DNA from 4 places in the Bradyrhizobium sp. 160 genome. Region 4 is predicted to be linked to each of the others. Evidence: predicted binding sites of a transcription regulator. Region 4 holds the regulator's gene; each other region holds the start of a gene.
What was found. Region 4 encodes PhoB, which activates phosphate uptake and scavenging genes when phosphate is short. Its sites were predicted from a motif close to TGTCATNNANCTGTCAT; they were not measured.
Positions count from the first base shown of each region.

Region 1: a site for PhoB is predicted at 2,229-2,245, ahead of phnF (phosphonate metabolism transcriptional regulator PhnF). Genes of this name have one in related genera too.
Region 2: a site for PhoB is predicted at 2,320-2,336, ahead of phnC (phosphonate ABC transporter ATP-binding protein). Genes of this name have one in related genera too.
Region 3: a site for PhoB is predicted at 1,261-1,277, ahead of IVA98_RS18165 (RNA degradosome polyphosphate kinase). Genes of this name have one in related genera too.

Region 1 covers NZ_JADPKD010000083.1:259,423-264,025, reverse strand. Annotated here, with positions in the region: gene phnE (phosphonate ABC transporter, permease protein PhnE) at 1-435, shown strand, start outside; gene phnE (phosphonate ABC transporter, permease protein PhnE) at 393-1,280, shown strand; gene phnF (phosphonate metabolism transcriptional regulator PhnF) at 1,463-2,194, opposite strand; gene phnG (phosphonate C-P lyase system protein PhnG) at 2,302-2,766, shown strand; gene phnH (phosphonate C-P lyase system protein PhnH) at 2,771-3,379, shown strand; gene IVA98_RS35205 (carbon-phosphorus lyase complex subunit) at 3,384-4,487, shown strand; gene IVA98_RS35200 (alpha-D-ribose 1-methylphosphonate 5-phosphate C-P-lyase PhnJ) at 4,484-4,603, shown strand, end outside.
Region 2 covers NZ_JADPKD010000083.1:264,147-268,749, forward strand. Annotated here, with positions in the region: gene phnE (phosphonate ABC transporter, permease protein PhnE) at 1-329, opposite strand, end outside; gene phnD (phosphonate ABC transporter substrate-binding protein) at 404-1,339, opposite strand; gene phnC (phosphonate ABC transporter ATP-binding protein) at 1,401-2,210, opposite strand; gene IVA98_RS35245 (LbetaH domain-containing protein) at 2,398-3,069, shown strand; gene IVA98_RS35250 (alpha-D-ribose 1-methylphosphonate 5-triphosphate diphosphatase) at 3,066-4,259, shown strand; gene IVA98_RS35255 (DUF1045 domain-containing protein) at 4,278-4,603, shown strand, end outside.
Region 3 covers NZ_JADPKD010000047.1:6,719-11,321, reverse strand. Annotated here, with positions in the region: gene IVA98_RS18165 (RNA degradosome polyphosphate kinase) at 1-1,188, opposite strand, end outside; gene IVA98_RS18160 (P-loop NTPase family protein) at 1,417-2,094, opposite strand; gene IVA98_RS18155 (CDP-alcohol phosphatidyltransferase family protein) at 2,184-2,726, opposite strand; gene purM (phosphoribosylformylglycinamidine cyclo-ligase) at 2,881-3,954, shown strand; gene purN (phosphoribosylglycinamide formyltransferase) at 3,954-4,603, shown strand, end outside.
Region 4 covers NZ_JADPKD010000028.1:443,995-448,597, reverse strand. Annotated here, with positions in the region: gene IVA98_RS11660 (GcrA family cell cycle regulator) at 373-885, shown strand; gene phoB (phosphate regulon transcriptional regulator PhoB) at 1,137-1,844, opposite strand; gene phoU (phosphate signaling complex protein PhoU) at 1,859-2,575, opposite strand; gene pstB (phosphate ABC transporter ATP-binding protein PstB) at 2,587-3,408, opposite strand; gene pstA (phosphate ABC transporter permease PstA) at 3,405-4,250, opposite strand; gene pstC (phosphate ABC transporter permease subunit PstC) at 4,255-4,603, opposite strand, start outside.

The sequences.
Region 1 (4,603 bases), on a different contig from region 4:
TTCGCGCTGATCTTCGTCATCGCCTTCGGGTTAGGTCCGATGGCGGGTGTGCTCGCGATCGCGATTCACTCCACCGGCGCGCTCGGTAAGCTGTTCTCGGAGATCGTGGAGAATGCTGACATGAAGCCGGTCGAGGGCGTCCGCTCGACCGGGGCGAGCTGGCTGTCTTGCATGCGCTTTGCAATCGTGCCGCAGGTCACCGCAGGTTATGCCAGCTACGCGCTGCTGCGCTTCGAGATCAACGTTCGCGAAGCCTCGGTGATGGGCTTCGTCGGCGCCGGCGGCATCGGCCAGGAGCTCGTCGTCGCCATCCGCAAGTTCTATTACTCCGACGTCAGCGCGATCCTGCTCACCATCATCGTGACCGTCTTCATCATCGACATCACCACCGGATGGCTGCGCGGCCGGCTGTTCGGCAAGGAGGCGCGGACGTGACCGGGCCGCAGCAAGTCGAGTCGCGAGAAATCCGCGCCCGCTATCCCGATGTGTTCGACCGGCCGGCCTCGGCGCGGCTTGCAACGCCCGCGATGATCGTCGCGGCGTTCGCGATCCTGATCTATGGTCTGGTCGATCTCGATTTCTCGCCGTCACGATTCCTCGCAGGCCTCAGCCAGCTCGGCTGGATCAGCCTGATGATGATCCCGCCCGATCCCGGCTCCTCGTTTCCGGTCTATCTGAAGGCGCTGGGCGAGACGCTGTCGATCGCGCTGCTCGGCACGACGCTGGCGGCGCTGTTCGCGCTCCCGGTCAGTCTGCTGGCCGCGCGCAACGTGGTGCCGTCGAAGATCCTGCGCTTTCCCGTTCGCCGCTTGCTGGATTCGATCCGCGGCGTCGACACGCTGATCTGGGCGCTGGTGTGGATCAATGTGGTCGGGCTCGGCCCGTTCGCCGGCGTGCTCGCCATCGCCGTGTCGGATTTCGGCGCCTTCGGAAAACTGTTCTCGGAGGCGATCGAGGGCGCCGACCAGAAGCAGGTTGAAGGCATCCGCGCTTCCGGCGGCAGCGCGCTGCACGAGATTCGCTTCGGGCTGCTGCCGCAGGTCCTGCCCGTGATCGCCGGTCAGGTGCTCTATTTCATCGAATCCAACACCCGCTCGGCCACAATCATCGGCATTGTCGGTGCCGGCGGCATTGGCCTCCAGCTCGCCGAGCAGATCCGCGTCTTGGAATGGCAGAAGGTGTCGTTCCTGATCCTGATGATCTTGGTTGCGGTTGCCGCGATCGATTTCATTTCCGGCAAGCTGCGCTTTGCGATTATCGGACGAAGGGCTATCGCTTAACTCAGGTGCGGCCGCAGTCTTCTTCCCTTCTCGCCTTGTGGGAGAAGGGGGCGCGAAGCGCCGGATGAGGGATCCGTCTCCGCGCATTCAAATGAGAGCTGGACTCGCGGAGAGGACCCCTGACCCGTCTCGCCGCTGTGCGGCGAGCCACCCTCTCCCACAAGGGGAGAGGGGAAGAGGGCTCACCCGTTCTCCACCAAAAACTCCACCCGCTCCGCCGCGAACCGCGAGTGCTTTGTCACCAGCGGTCTGCCGCCGAGATCGTGGTCGGTGGCATCGACCACGAGGATCGGTCGTCCCAGTGCAAGATCGAGCCGGGCGGCGTCGGTCGCGTCGACGATGCCGGCCGTTATCCGGGTCGCGCCGCGGCGGTAGTCGCGGATGCCGTAGTGCTCCAGCAACTTCGTCATCGAGCGCGTCGCGGCGAACACGGCGCCTGCGCCCGGAAACAACTCGGCCGACAACCACGTGGTGGAGACGCAGATCGGCGTGCGATCGGCGAGGCGAATCGCCTCGATCCGCACCAGCGGCGCGCCGGCCTTCAAGCCGAGCTCGCGCGCCAGCTCCCGGGTTGCGACGTCATTGGAGGTCTCGATCAACTGGCCGCGCGGCTCGCGGCCGCCGGCGCCGACGATCTCGGAGAACCGGGTGCGCGAGCGCAGCGGATAGGCCAGCTTCTGCGCCTCGACATAGGTTCCGCTGCCGCGCTCGGCCCGCACCAGGCCGCGCTCGGCCAGCGCGGCCAGCGCGCGCCGCACGGTGTGGCGGTTCACGCGGTAGGTTTCCGCGATCTCCATCTCGCCCGGTAATTTGTCGCCGGCGGCAAAGCGGCCGTCGGCGATACCGCGCTCGATGCCGTCGGCGATGAGGCGCCACAGCGCGACGCCCGAAGATGCAGTGTCTTGCATGCTCATATCGCTGGTCAGCCTAGCTGAGAAATCACGCCTTTGTCACGAAACAGTCATGGCGCTCCTTTATGAAGTTGTCTAGTATCATAGACAACTTAGAATCGGCAAGTTCGGTGGATTTGGTGACCCAGCAGAATGACCAGCAAGCCCAGCGCAAGGCCGCGATGGCCGTGCTGGCGCACGCGGAGGCGGGCGAGATCGCCGCCCGCCTCCGCACACTCGCCCTGCCGGCCCATCAAAATCTGCGCGAAGGCGAAAACGGTCTCGTCATGCTGCGCGGCCGGGTCGGCGGCGACGGTGCACCGTTCAACCTCGGCGAAGCCACGGTCTCGCGTGCGGCGGTCCGGCTTGCCAGTGGCGAGGTCGGCTTCGGCTACACACTCGGCCGCGATGGTGAGAAGGCGCGGCTGATCGCGCTGTGCGACGCGCTGGTGCAGTCCAGCGATTTTGGCGCAGCCGTCGAGCGCGAAATTATCGCGCCGTTGCGCGAGCAGCTTATGACGAGGCGCCAGCAGGCAGCGGCGAAGACTGCCGCGACGAAGGTTGATTTCTACACCATGGTGCGCGGTGAGGGGTGAGATCATGACCACGATTGCAGAACTGCCGCCGGGTTTCGCCGACAGGGTTCTGTCGGCGCAATCGACCTTTCGTTCGGTCATGGATGCGATGGCGCGGCCGGGTTCGGTCCAGCGCATCGTTCCGACAGCCGGAGCGCCCCATACGATGATGCGCGGCACCGCCGCGATCGCGCTGACGCTGTTCGATCATGACACGCCACTCTGGCTCGATGCGCGCATGGCAGAAAATTCCGACGTGATGAAATGGCTCAAGTTCCACACTGGCGCGCCGGTGGTGCAGGACACTTCGATTGCCAGCTTCGCGCTGATCAGCGACGGCGCGGCGCTGCCGCCGCTCGAAAGCTTTGCGCTCGGCACCAACGAATATCCGGATCGCTCGACCACATTGATCCTTCAGGTCGATAGTCTGGGCTCGGGACGCAGCTTGGAGCTGCGCGGCCCCGGCATCGATAGCGCCACGACGCTCCAGGCGTCGATCAAGCCGTTCGATCTGTTCGAGCGCCTGCGGTTCAACGAGGCGCTGTTTCCGCGCGGCCTCGATGTGGTGCTGGTTGCCGATGATGCCGTGGTTGCGATCCCGCGCACCACGCGCGTCGCGAACAAGGGAAGCTGACCGCATGTATGTCGCAGTCAAAGGCGGCGAACGCGCCATCGAGAACGCCCATCTCCTGCTTGCAAACGCGCGGCGCGGTGACCCAAGCGTTCCGGAAGTCACGCTCGAGCAGATCTCGGAGCAGCTCGGTCTCGCCGTGGACCGCGTCATGAGCGAGGGCTCGCTCTATGACCGCCAGCTCGCCGCGCTCGCGATCAAGCAGGCGCGGGGCGATCTGATCGAGGCGATCTTCCTGGTCCGTGCCTTCCGCGCCACGCTGCCGCGCTTTGGCGCGAGCGAGCCGGTCGACACCGGCGCGATGCGCGTGCAGCGGCGAGTGTCGTCGACCTTCAAGGATATTCCAGGTGGCCAGATCCTCGGGCCGACCTTCGATTATACCCACCGCCTGCTCGATCCTTCGCTCGCAGAAGGCGTTGTGCCGGAAGCGCCAGTGACGGCGGAAGCATCAACGGCACCCACGCCGCGCGTGACGGATATTCTTGGCCGCGACGGACTGATCGAGTCCTCGCCGCAGGCCGAGGACGGCGCCAGCGTCGGCGATCTCACCCGCGAGCCGCTGAATTTTCCGGCGGACCGCGACCTGCGCCTGCAAAATCTGGCGCGTGGTGACGAAGGCTTTCTGCTGGCGATGGGCTATTCCACCCAGCGCGGTTACGGCCGGAACCATCCCTTTGCCGGCGAGATTCGCTTCGGCGAGGTCGATGTCGAATTTTTCGCCGAGGACGTCGGCTTCGCCGTGCCGCTCGGCTCGATCGAGCTGACCGAGTGCCAGATGGTCAACCAGTTCAAGGGCTCGGCGACGGAAGCGCCGTGCTTCACCCGCGGCTATGGCCTCGCCTTCGGCCAGAGTGAGCGCAAGACCATGTCGATGGCGCTGGTGGATCGTGCGCTGCGCGCTCGCGAGCTCGGCGAGGAGGTGCGTGCCCCCGCGCAGGACGAGGAGTTCGTAATGTCGCATTCGGACAACGTGCAGGCGACCGGCTTCGTCGAGCATCTCAAGCTGCCGCATTACGTCGACTTCCAGTCCGAGCTCGGCCTGCTCCGCAAGCTGCGCCAGGAATTTGCCGAGGCCAATGCGCCCGATGCCATGAAGGAGGCCGCGGAATGAACGCGCCCGCCTATAATTTCGGCTATCTCGACGAACAGACCAAGCGGATGATCCGCCGTGCGATCCTCAAGGCGATCGCGATCCCCGGCTATCAGGTGCCGTTCGCCAGCCGCGAA
Region 2 (4,603 bases), on a different contig from region 4:
ATCAGCGTGCCGACATAGGAGATCAGCAGCGTCTCACCCAGCATCCTCAGCCATTTGCGCCAGCCCCAGAGCCACTCGCCGAGATCGGTCCAGACCCGCTGGCCGTTGTCGAGCGTGAGGATGCGATCGAAATAGCTGATGAAGTTGCCGAAATAGGTGAACAGCGTGCGCAAATTCACTTCGGCGCCGATCGCGGCGAGGACCAGCGCACCTGCGAAGATACCGGCTCCCAACAGCAGGCGCCAACGCTTGCGCGCGACCGCCTGGCGATAGGCGGCGTTGAGCACCGCAAGCTGCTGCTCGGGAAGGATCGAAACCGCGACGGTCATCTGGTCAGAACAAGTGGTCGATCAAAGAGAAAGAGCCGGGTCCATCGACCCGGCTCCAGTGCATCGTCCCAAACTCAGGACGCCTTCTTCTTACGCAGCGCATCGACGAACTTGATCAGCTCGATCGTGCCATCCCAGTCCTTGTTGGTGGCGGGATGAAAGCCCTTCTTCTGGCCGTCCTGGAGGCGATCGAAGGCCGCCTTGTCCTTGGCCGGCGCGTCGAAGAACGCCTTCGCGATCGCCGCCTTGGCGTCGTCCGGCAGGTCCGAGTTGTAGGCGTATGGGCCGTTGATGATCGGCGCCGACTTATGGATGATGCGGAAATCGTCCTTCTTCATCGGCGAGCCGTCGGCATTCTTCAACATGCCCTTGGTCAGCATCTGCGCCAGCGTCGAATCGTCATCGCTGGTCCACTGGTTGGCGGCGACGTCGACCGTGCCCTGCGCCAGCGCCAGCATCGCGTTCTCGTGGCTGCCGGTGAAGACGACCTTGCCGAAATAGGTGTCGGCGTCGGCGATGCCCATCTTGTCCAGCTCGAAGCGCGGCACGTTGTTGCCCGAGGTCGAGTTCGGGTCGACGAGGCCGAGGTTCTTGCCCTTGAGGTCATCGACCTTCTTGTAGGGGCTGCTCGCCTTGACGAAAAACACGGAATAATAGCCGGTCGAGCCGTCGGCGTTGATGTCGTTGGCGAAGGCATCGGTCTTGACGCCGGTCAGACGGGCGCGGGCGAACGAGGCCGAGCCATAGCTCGCGATATGGATGTTGCCGGCGCGCTGGCCCTCGATCACCGCGGCGTAGTCGTTGGCGATGCGCAGCGTGACCTTCACGCCCAATTCCTTGGAGAGATAGCTCATGAACGGCGCCCAGCGCTCAGTGACGCCCGAAGCGTTTTCCGCTGGAATGACCGCGAAGGTCAGCTCGGGATATTTGGCTTTCCAGTCGTCCGCCGAGGCGGAGGTGGCAAGCGCGAGCGCGGCGGCGCCGGCAAGGATTAATCTGCGAGTGATCATGATACCCTCTTCGTCGGTTGGGGTCGGTTGACGCAAAAGACTTGAACTAATCGGGCGAGGCTCAGGCGGCAGCCGCCGTTCCAAGCGCCGGGACGCCCTCGGGCGCCGGGATGGGCATGCCGCCCATGACGTCGGCAGCCTCGAGATCGTAGAGCTCGCGCGCCACGTGATCGGTCAGCGCGGCCGGCGCGCCATCGAACACCACGCGGCCCTGCGCCATGCCGATCAGGCGGTCGCAATAGCTGCGCGCCAGATCGAGCGAATGCAGATTGCAGAGCACGGTGATGCCGAAATGCTTGTTGATGCGCAGCAGCGCATCCATCACGATCTTGGTGTTGCGCGGATCGAGCGAGGCAATCGGTTCGTCGGCGAGGATGATGTCGGGCTGCTGCACCAGGGCGCGGGCAATCGCCACGCGCTGCTGCTGTCCGCCGGAGAGCTGGTCGGCGCGCTGGGCGGCGAGCGCAGCGATGTCGAACTGCTCCAGCGCGGACATCGCCAGCGCCTTGTCCTGCTCGGGCCAGAGCTGCGACAGCGAGCGCCAGGCGGGCATCGTTGCGAGGCGTCCCATCAGGACGTTGGTGAGGACATCGAGCCGGCCGACCAGATTGAACTGCTGGAAGATCATCGCCGAGCGCGCCCGCCATTGCCGCAGCTCCTTGCCGCGCAGCGCGGTGACATCGGTGCCATCGAACAGGATGCGGCCCGCGGTCGGCGTCGCCAGGCGGTTGATGGTCCGCAGCAGGGTCGACTTGCCGGCGCCGGAGCGTCCGATCACACCGACGAAGCCGCCCGGGGAAACTTGAAACGAAGCGTCGTCCACCGCGGCCTTTGCGCCGAAGCGACACGTCAGACCTTCCACCACCAGCATGCAGGGCTCCAGATTAACTGAACCCACCGCTAACGCTGGCGCTTAACACTTGTGTGACATCCGCGTTGCGGTGCGGCGATCCAACACACGTCATCCCCTGTCATCGCCACGTCATGACGTTGTCATCAAAGCATTGTCATCAAGCCGCTCCAAGAAAAATGCCCCACCCTCGCGCTTCGGATGCAACATGGCCGCCAGAGCTCTTTCGATTCAGCCGACCATTGATCCCTCGGCCAAGCTGCACGAGGCCAGGCTCGGCGCCTACACCGAGGTCGGCGCGCGCACCGTACTGCATGACGTGGCGATGGGCGATTACTCCTATGTCGTCAACGATGCCCAGATCACCTACACCACCATCGGAAAGTTCTGCTCGATCGCGGCAATGACGCGGATCAATCCCGGCAATCATCCGATGCATCGTGCGACCCAGGCGCATTTCACCTACCGTTCAAGCGCCTATTTCGAAGGCGAGAGCGACGACACCGAGTTCTTCGACTGGCGCCGTCAACATCACGTCCATATCGGTCACGATGTCTGGATCGGCCACGGCGCGATCGTGCTGCCCGGCCGCAATATCGGCACCGGCGCGGTGATCGCGGCGGGCGCTATCGTGACCAAGGACGTGCCGGCCTACACCATCGTCGCCGGCAATCCGGCGCGCATCGTGCGGCGGCGGTTCTCGGAGCAGATCGCCGGCCGGCTCGCCAAGCTCGCCTGGTGGGACTGGGATCACGACAAATTGCGTGAAGCGCTGCCCGATTTCCGCAAGCTCGGGATTGAAGATTTCCTCGCGACATACGAAGCACGGGCGAGCTCTTTCACCGGTCCTCCTGCCAGCAAACCAAGCGCGGTCGCGTGACAGACATTTTCCTTGAAGGCGGCCGGGCCCTGATCGGCGCCGAGCTCGTCGAAACCTCACTTCTCGTGTCCGGAACGGACATTGCGTTGGTCGATGTCCCTCGCGGCCGCGCGCGGCTCGCGATTGATGCGCGCGACCTGCTGGTGCTGCCAGGCATCGTCGATCTGCATGGCGATGCCTTCGAGCGCCAGATGATGCCGCGCGCCGGCGTCGATTTCCCGATCGACGTCGCGCTCGCCGACAGTGATCGTCAGGCGATCAGCAACGGCATCACCACGGTGTTCCACGCCACGACCTGTTCGTGGGAGCCTGGCCTGCGCAGCGCTGGCAATGCGCGCGGCTTGATGGAGGCGATCGAGCGGCAGCGTCCGCAATTCGCCGCCGACACCCGCTTCCATCTGCGGCACGAGACCTACAATCTCGATGCCGAGACCGAGATCAGCCAGTGGCTCGCGGAAGGCCGCGTCGACCTGTTCGCCTTCAACGACCACATGGACGGCACGCTTGCCGATATGGCCAAGCCGCGCAAGCGCAACCGCATGGTGGAGCGCACCGGGCTGTCGAGCGAGGAATTTGACCGGCTGGTCGAACGTGTGGTGGCGCGCGCCGCCGACGTTCCGGCGTCGCTCTCGCGGCTCGCGGCGGCGGCCCGCGCCGCCGGGGTGCGGATGCTTTCGCATGACGATGCGACGCCGGCGATGCGCCAGGAGTTTCGCGATCTCGGTGCGATGATCGCCGAGTTTCCGATCAACGAGGAGACAGCGCGGGCGGCAGCAAGCCACGGCGACGCCATCGTTTATGGCGCCCCGAACGTCGTGCGCGGCGGCAGTCACACCGGCTGGACCAGAGCGTCGGACATGGTCGCCAAGGGTCTCTGCTCGGTGCTGGCCTCGGACTATTACTATCCGGCGCAGCTGCTGGCCGCATTCCGGCTCGCCGCCGACCGCGTGCTGCCGCTGGAGCAGGCCTGGGATTTGGTCTCTGCCGGACCTGCGCGTGCAACCGGCCTTACCGATCGCGGCGCCATCGCGCAAGGGCGCCGCGCCGACATTCTTTTGGTCGACGACAGCGTGGAGTTGCGGCCGCGGCTGATCGCCGTGATATCAGGCGGCAAGCTGGTGCATCTCACCGATGCGACGCGGCTGCTTGCGGCAGCGGCGGCGCCGCGCGAGGCTGTCGTTGCGGCTTAGATTGGTTATGCTGAGGCGATGACAGGTTTTCCCCGCTACGCGATCTATTTTGCGGCCGGCGCCGACAGCGCCCTCTCCCGCTTCGGCGCCGAGCTGCTCGGCTATGATGCCTACAGCGGCGACGAAGTGCCGTTTCCGCGCGAGGCACTGGATGTCGCGCCGGACTGGCGCGATATCAGCGCCGATCCCCGCAAATACGGCTTTCACGCCACACTGAAGGCGCCGATGATGCTGGCGCCGGGCAAGAGCGAGGCCGAGCTCGCGGCGGCCTGCGCGGCATTTGCTGGTAAGGAGCGACCAATTCCGGCGATACGACCGGTCGTCGATGCCATCAGCGGCTTCAT
Region 3 (4,603 bases), on a different contig from region 4:
CGAGTTGTTGGAGGTGCGGTAGAGCGTCTGCTTGATCGCGACTACATCTGGGTCGCGCGCGGCCTGCTGCAGAAACTGCACCACCACGTCGAAGGACTCGTAGGGGTGATGGACGATGAGATCCTTCTGCCGGATCGCAGCGAAGACGTCGCCGGCATGCTCGCGCACCCGCTCGGGATGGCGAGGCACGTAAGGGGTGAATTCGAGGTCGGGACGGTCGAGACGAGTGAGCTGCGAAAGCTCGTTCATGGCGAGCACGCCGTCGACCAGAAACACCTCGTCGTCAGCCGTCGACAGCGCATGCTGCACGAAGCTGCGCAGCTGCTCCGGCATCTTGGCGTCGATCTCGAGACGGATCACCGACCCGCGCCGCCGCCGCTTCAGCGCAGTCTCGAACAGGCGGACCAGGTCTTCGGCCTCTTCCTCGATTTCGAGCTCGGAGTCGCGGATGATGCGGAAAGCGCCCTGGCCGTGCAGATTGTAGCCGGGGAAGAGACGATTGATGAACAGGGCGGTTGCCTGTTCCAGCGAAATCAGCCGGACGGCCTTGCCTTCGGCCGGCAGGCGGATGAAGCGGTCGATCTTGCCGGGCATGCGGATCAGGGCGTTCATCTGCTTGCCGTCGGCAGCGCGCGTGAGCTGGAGCGCGATGGTGAAGCCGAGGCTCGGAATGAACGGGAAGGGGTGGGCCGGATCGATTGCGAGCGGCGTCAGCAGCGGGAACACGTTGTTGAGGAAGTAGTCCTCGATCCAGCTCCGTTCCGGCTTGGTGACGTCCTTGCCGTCGACCAGGACGATGCCGACCTCGGCGAGCGTGCCGCGCAGGTCGCGCCAGATCGCCTGCTGGTCGGAGGCAAGTTGGGAGACGGTGCGATTGATCAACGCAAGCTGCTCCGACGGGGTCAGACCGTCTGGGCTGCGCTCGGCAATGCCCTCGCGTACCTGGGCCTTGATGCCGGCGACGCGGACCATGAAGAACTCGTCGAGATTGTTTGCCGAGATCGACAGGAATCGCACCCGCTCCAGCATGGGATGGCTGGGATTGACCGATTCCTCCAAGACGCGGCGGTTGAAATGCAGCCAGGACAGCTCGCGGTTGATGAACCGTTCGGGGCTCGAAGCGATCGCCGGCAGGCTCTCCGTTTCCGGGGCTTTTTCTTTGATTTCAACAGCTTGCGCAGAGTCCATGAGAAGTCGATCCATCCAGTTCACCCCAATTGCGACTTACGCGCAAAATCGGCGGGAGCATGTGTTAGAGCGATGACGTTTCGATGACGTTGCCGATAACGTAACTCGCCAGCGGTCCAAAAGGATGATTTGGCCATCGTCGGGTTGTAACGCTACCGGCGTATTCATCTCGATGACATTGATGTTCCGCCGTTCCACCGCGTCAAGCGGCTGGTGCCGGCGGACGGGTCAGACGTCCCGAAGCAGCTCAGCCGCCAGCGCCCGGGTGACGGGGCGGCCAAGCCGCAGGGCCTCGCTGTCGAGCAATTCTACCGCCCGCCGGGCGGCGGCCGAGGATCGCTCCAGCCGGGTCGCGAGGTAGCTGACGACGCTCTCATCCACCGTGAGCTGGCGGTCAGCGCAGAATTTGACGATCAGGCCGCGGAAAAGCTGGTCGTCCGGCGACAGCAACGCGACCACCGGCACGGCGCGCAGACGCGAGCGCAGGTCGCGAAGCTCGATCTCGAGCGATGCGGGTACCTCGCGCCCGGTGAAGAGGACGTAGGCGCCATCCTCGCGGGCGAGATTCATCAGGTGGAAGAGGGCGCGCTCGTCAAACTCTTTTGCCTTGAGATCTTCGACCACCAGCGCTCCGGTCGCGAGCGCGCCCGGGACCGCGGCGGCGGTCAGCGCATCGGCCGTGGTCGAGCGGGCGCCTGATACCTCGGCCCAGATCGCGGCGAGATGGCTCTTGCCGCTGCCTTCGGGGCCGGTCAACCACATGATCCGGTTCGGCCATTCCGGCCAGGCGTCGATCAGGCCTAGACCGACCGCGTTGGCGGGACCCTCAAGGAAATTGTCCCGGCTGAGGCTTTCCGCATGCGGCAGCGAAAACGCCAATTGTCGGGGATGAACGCGGCCTGCCACGCTTGCCTTGCTCCGTGCCGGCGTCCCGGCCTCGTCTGAAAAGATTCGACTTTCGAGCGGGAGTTGGCCTTTTGCGGGGCCACATCCACTCATTTGGCCTCAATCGTGCTCATGTGCCGCAGCCACTCGACGAGATAGAGCGACACCGAGGAGAGCGTGAATACCGCGACGAGGCCCATCAGGATCATGTCATAGGGTGCCGGCTTGAAGCCGAAGGCAAGCGCCGCCAGCACCAGCGCCGCGAATGCCACTTGTGCCACAGTATTGAGCTTGGACACCTTTGATGGCTTCATCTCGACCGGCCGGTCGAACAGCCAGGATACGATCACGGCGGTGACGATCATGATGTCGCGCGAGACCACCAGGATGACGATCCAGCGCGGAATCGCCCCCCAGATGCCGAGCGCCATGTAGATCGAGACCAGCAGCGCCTTGTCCGCGAGCGGATCGAGCAGGGCGCCGAGCTCACTCGCCATGTTGAACCGCTTGGCCAGGAAACCGTCCACGGCATCGCTGATACCGGCGATCAGGAAGACCGCGAACGCCACCTCCATTTGGCTCGACACGATGGCCCAGACGATGATCGGGACCAGCATGATGCGGCCCAGGGTAATGATATTCGGAATACTCACGCGGCGCTTCCCGGCACCCGGCCTGACCTCGGATCCGGCCCCTAGGGAGGCTGAACCGGTTGATATCTACATACTATAGCGCGGGGCGCCACGCTTGCCATTGCGTGTCCCCGGAATTCGACGTAACCAGCCGCAAACCCACTGGAAATCGGGCATGACCGACCGCAAAAACGGCCTCACTTACGCCGATTCAGGCGTCGATATCGACGCGGGCAACCGTCTCGTCGACCTGATCAAGCCGATGGTGCGCGCCACCGCGCGGCCCGGCGCCGACGCCGAGATCGGCGGTTTCGGCGGCCTGTTCGATCTCAAGGCGGCCGGTTTCAAGGACCCCGTCCTGGTCGCCGCCACCGATGGCGTCGGCACCAAGGTCAAAATCGCGATCGAGACCGGGCTGCATGGCGGCATCGGGATCGATCTTGTCGCAATGAGCGTCAACGACCTCGTGGTCCAGGGCGCCGAGCCGCTGTTCTTCCTGGACTATTTCGCCTGCGGCAAGCTCGATCCGGAGGCCACCGCCGCGATCGTCGCGGGTGTTGCGGAGGGCTGCCGCGAATCCGGCTGCGCCTTGATCGGCGGCGAAACGGCCGAGATGCCCGGCCTCTACAAAGACGGCGATTACGACCTCGGCGGCTTTGCAGTCGGCGCCGCCGAACGCGGTACGCTCCTGCCGCGCCCGGACATCGCGGCAGGCGACGCCGTGATCGGGCTCGCGTCGTCGGGCGTGCATTCCAACGGCTTCTCGCTGGTGCGCAAGATCGTGGAACAATCCGGTCTCGGCTTTCAGGCGCAGGCGCCGTTTGCGCCGGTCATGACGCTCGGCGGCGCGCTGCTGACGCCAACGCGGCTCTACGTCAAATCCTGCCTGCGTGCGATCCGCGAGACCGGCGCGGTGAAGGGGCTAGCCCACATCACCGGCGGCGGTTTCACCGACAACATTCCGCGCGTGCTGCCGAAGAACCTCGGCGTCGGCATTGACCTCGCACGCCTGCCGGTGCTGCCGGTGTTCAAATGGCTGGCCGCGCAGGCTGGCATCACCGAGCTCGAAATGCTGCGCACCTTCAATTGCGGCATCGGCATGATCGCGATCGTCGAGCCCGACAAGGTCGACCAGGTGGTCGAGGTCTTCACCGATGCCGGCGAAACCGTGGCGCAGCTCGGCACCGTGATTCCCGCCGAGGGCGAGCACCGCGTCGTCTATAACGGCCATCTCGACCTGGCGCTGTGATGAAGCGCCGCGTCGCCATCCTGATCTCCGGCCGCGGCTCCAACATGGCCGCGCTGATCAAGGCAGCAAGCTCGGCGGATTTTCCGGCGGAGATTTCGCTGGTGATCTCGAACAAGACCGGTGCGCCGGGGCTGGAACGGGCCAGGGCGAGCGGCGTGACGACCGAGGTGATCGAGAGCAAGCCGTTCGGCAAGGATCGCGCCGGCTTCGAGAAAGTATTGCAAGCCGCGCTCGACCGGCACGGCATCGAGCTGATTTGCCTGGGCGGCTTCATGCGCCTGTTCACGGCGGATTTCACCAAGGCCTGGTACGGGCGGATGCTCAACATCCATCCGTCGCTGCTGCCGTCCTTCCCCGGTCTCGATCCGCACGGCCAGGCCCTGCGTGCCGGCGTCAAGCTATCCGGTGCGACGGTGCACTTTGTCATTCCAGAGACCGACGCAGGCCCGATCGTGATGCAGGGCGCCGTCCCGGTCAGCGATCACGACACGGTGGATACGCTGTCCGAGCGCATCCTCGAAATCGAGCACCGCATTTATCCCGAGGCGCTGCGGCTGCTCGCGACCGGCAAGGTCCGGATCGAGGGTGATGTGTGCAGGACGGTGGGCAGCGCGGCGTCGGAGAATTTTCTGATTGCGCCTGTGGTGGG
Region 4 (4,603 bases):
TTTTAAGGGCGGCACGCGTCACCATCTTATGCCTGGCAAGACGGGTGTCAATGCCGCCCGGAAAGCCTCGCGAAACGCCGAATCCGTAGTCTTGCGGTGCCGATCTTGCAGGGTTTTCACCACGGAACATGTGGAAGCGAGTCGGCGGACTCTTGCGCGGGAGTCACGCCATATTGTAGCGTTTGGACTGTCAGATACGACATCTCGTGCAGCGGTTCTGATCCCAAGAGTCCTCATGTACCGGCGTAAACGTTCGGGCGTCAGTCACGCGCCCGGCGAGCCTTAAGGGATTCTGACGGCACGGGTTTTTCAAGGCTTAAGCATTCGCTGTGAGGCCCCAGGATGGCGGCGCGCAACGAGGGAAAGGGTGCAATGACGGTTTTGACCTGGTCCGATGATCGCGTCGAGCAGCTGAAGAAGCTCTGGGAGGCCGGACTTTCGGCCAGCCAGATCGCGGCCGAGCTCGGCAATGTGACCCGCAATGCCGTGATCGGCAAAGTGCACAGGCTTGGCCTGTCGGGCCGCGCCAAGAGCCCTTCATCGGCAGCGCCGCGGCCGCGCAAGGCGCGGCCCGCGCAGCATATGATGCGGGTGACCCGGCCGATCTCGCGCGGCAACACCGCGCTGGCGCAGGCCTTCGAGGTCGAGGTGGAGGCCGAACCGGTCACCTACGACAACGTGGTGCCGATGAGCCAGCGGCTGTCGCTGCTGGAATTGAACGAGGCGACGTGCCACTGGCCGGTCGGCGATCCCTCCAGCCCGGACTTCTTCTTCTGTGGCGGCAAGGCGCTGTCAGGCCTGCCCTACTGCGCCCAGCACTCGCGCGTCGCCTATCAGCCGGCAGCGGATCGCCGGCGGGCGGCACCGAAGCCGAGCACGCGGTGATTATTTCCTGAGATCGAGCCGGCAGCCGTCACGCGGTGACGGCGCAACAAACCCGATGTCGTCCCGGACAAGCGTAGCGCCGATCCGGGACCGATAGCCACCGCAAGCCGTGGTTACGGGGCCTCGGAGTTACCTTTTTCGCGCAACAATGGGCCCGGGTCCCGGATCGGCGCTTCGCTCCGGACAACGCTGCGCGTTGCCGGAGCTACGCTTGTCCGGGACGACGGCCGAGATTGTTGACGCAGCTGGGCCTACGTCTGCTCCGCCTTTGCAAACCGATCATCCAGCGCATAACCCGCGCCGCGGACGGTACGGATCGGGTCCTGCTCGCGGCCGAGATTGAGCAGCTTGCGCAGGCGGCCGATATGGACGTCGACGGTGCGCTCGTCGATGTAGATGTCGCGGCCCCAGACGCTGTCGAGCAGCTGCTCGCGCGAGAACACGCGACCGGGATGCTCCAGGAAAAACTCCAGCAGGCGATATTCGGTCGGGCCGAGATCGATCGGCCGGCCCGAACGCGCGACGCGGCGCTTGTCGCGATCGAGCTCGATGTCGCCATAGGCGAGCACGGTGGCGAGCCGCTCGGGGCTTGCGCGCCGCAGAAGGCCCTTCACGCGCGCGAGCAGCTCCGGCACCGAGAACGGCTTGACGATGTAGTCGTCGGCGCCGGTCGCAAGACCCCGCACCCGCTCGCTCTCCTCGCCGCGCGCGGTCAGCATGATGATCGGGAGCTGCTTGGTCTCGGGACGGGTGCGCAGCCGCCGGCACAGCTCGATGCCGGACAGTCCCGGCAGCATCCAGTCGAGCACGATCAGATCGGGGATGTGTTCCTTAAGGCGGGTGTCGGCGTCGTCGCCGCGCATCACCGTCTCCACGTCATAGCCGTCGCCTTCGAGGTTGTAACGCAGAAGCTCGGTGAGAGCTTCCTCGTCCTCAACCACCATAATGCGTGCGCCCATGTTGTCGTCGCTCCCTAGGTATTCGGTACCGTCGTGGCGAAGGTCGTCATGTCGCCCTTCGGCCGCTTGTCGGTGATCGCCTGCCCCTCGATCATGTAGAACACGGTCTCGGCGATGTTGGTGGCGTGATCACCGATCCGCTCGATGTTCTTGGCGCAGAACATCAGATGGATGCAGAACGAGATGTTGCGCGGATCCTCCATCATATAAGTGAGGAGCTCGCGAAACAGAGAGGTGCAGATGGCGTCCACTTCCTCGTCGCCCTTCCACACTGCCATCGCCGCCGGCAAATCGTGCGCGGCATAGGCATCAAGCACCGACTTGACCTGCTGCTGCACGAGGTCGGTCATGTGCTCCAGGCCGCGGAACAGTTTCAGCGGATGGAAGTCTGTCTCCAGCGCCGCAACGCGCTTGCCCATGTTCTTGGCGAGGTCGCCGATGCGCTCAAGATCGGTGGCAACGCGCATGGCGCCGACGATCTCGCGCAAATCCACCGCCATCGGCTGGCGGCGGGCGATGGTGAGCACGGCGCGCTCCTCGATGCGCTTCTGAAGCGCGTCGAGCTCGGCATCGGTGGTGACGACGCGCTGGCCGAGCGCGACGTCGCGGCGGATCAGCGCGTCGACGGAATCGACGATCATGCGCTCGGCGATGCCGCCCATCTCGGCGACGAGGCGAGTGAGCTCCTGGAGGTCGGTATCGAAGGCCTTTGCGGTATGTTCAGTACCCATGTCCCGTCTCCTCAGCCGAACCGGCCGGTGATGTAATCCTGCGTACGCCGATCGCTCGGCGACGTGAAGATCTTGCTGGTGTCATCGAACTCGATCAGCTCGCCGAGATACATGAAGGCGGTTTTATCAGAGACGCGCGCCGCCTGCTGCATATTGTGGGTGACGATCGCGATCGTGTAGTTCTCGGACAATTCCTGGATCAGCTCCTCGACCTTGGCGGTCGAGATCGGGTCGAGCGCCGAGCAGGGCTCATCGAACAAGATCACTTCGGGCCGTACCGCGACCGTGCGGGCAATGCAGAGGCGCTGCTGCTGGCCGCCGGAGAGCGACAGGCCGGACGCGTTGAGCTTGTCCTTGACCTCGTTCCACAGCGCGCCGCCGCGCAGCGCCTTCTCGACGCGGTCGTCCATCTCGGACTTCGAGATCTTCTCATAGAGGCGGATGCCGAAGGCGATGTTCTCGTAGATCGTCATCGGGAACGGCGTCGGTTTCTGGAACACCATGCCGACCCGGGCGCGCAGCAGGTTGAGGTCCAGCTTGGGATCAAGGATGTTGGTCTGGTCGAGCAACAGCTGGCCGGTGGCGCGCTGGCCTGGATAGAGATCGTACATCCGGTTGAAGATGCGCAGCAGGGTCGACTTGCCGCAGCCCGACGGGCCGATGAAGGCCGTGACGCGGTTGGTGCCGAGGGCCAGATTGATGTTCTTCAGCGCGTGGTGCTCACCGTAGTAGAAATTGAGGTTGCGCGCGGTCACCTTGGCAGGCGCCTCGGGTAGCGGCTGTGAGCCGGGATGAACGGTCGGCGCACTTACGGAAACAGACATTTCACTCATTTTGCAGTCCTCTCGGCGCCAAGGATGCGCGCGCCAATGTTCAGGGCAAGCACGGTCAGGGTAATGAGCAGCGCCCCACTCCAGGCGAGCTGCTTCCAATAGGCGTAGGGGCTCTGCACGAAGTTGTTGATGGTGACAGGCAGGTTGGCCATCGTCTTGTCGAGACCGAGGCTGAAGAACTGGTTCGATAGCGCCGTGAACAGCAGCGGCGCGGTCTCGCCGGCGACGCGCGCAGTCGCCAGCAGCACGCCCGTGATCAGGCCGGAGCGCGCGGCACGATAGGCGATCCGTTTGATCACCAGCGAACGCGGCAGGCCGAGCGCGCTGGCGGCTTCACGCAGCGGGTTCGGCACCAGCAGCAACATGTCTTCGGTCGTGCGCACCACGACCGGGATCACGATCACGGCGAGCGCCAGCGCGCCGGCGATCGCCGAGAAGCCGCGCATCGGCACCACCACCGCGCCGTAGATGAACAGGCCGATGATGATCGAAGGCGCCGAGAGCAGGATGTCGTTGATGAAGCGGATCACCGAGGTCAGCTTGTCGTTGCGGCCGTACTCGGCGAGATAGGTGCCGGCGAACAGGCCGAGCGGCGCGCCGATGCCGACGCCGATCACGGTCATGATCAGCGAGCCGACGATGGCGTTGAGCAGACCGCCCTCGTTCGATCCGGGCGGGGGCGTGTTCTCGGTGAAGACCTGGTAGTTGAGCCCGGCCAGGCCATTGTAAAGCAGCGTGATCAAAATCAACGCGAGCCAAGTGACGCCGAAGGCGGCGGCTGCGATGCAGAGACCGCGGATGACGATGTCCCAGCGGCGACGGCGCGAATAGATCGGGTTCATGGCGTCACTTTCCGGCCTTGGTTTCCAGCCGCATCAGCATCAGCCGCGCGGCGGCGAGCACGAAGAACGTCAGTACGAACAGGAGCAGGCCGAGCAGGATCAGGCCGGACTGGTGCAGGCCGTCACTCTCGGCGAATTCGGAGGCGATCGCCGCCGAGATCGTGGTGCCCGGAGCGAAGATCGACGAGGAGATGCGGAACGAGTTGCCGATGATGAAGGTCACCGCCATCGTCTCGCCGAGCGCGCGACCTAGCGCCAGCATGACGCCGCCGATGATGCCGATGCGGGTGTAGGGGATCACCACGCTGCGGACGACTTCCCAGGTGGTGCAGCCGACGCCGTAGGCGGCTTCC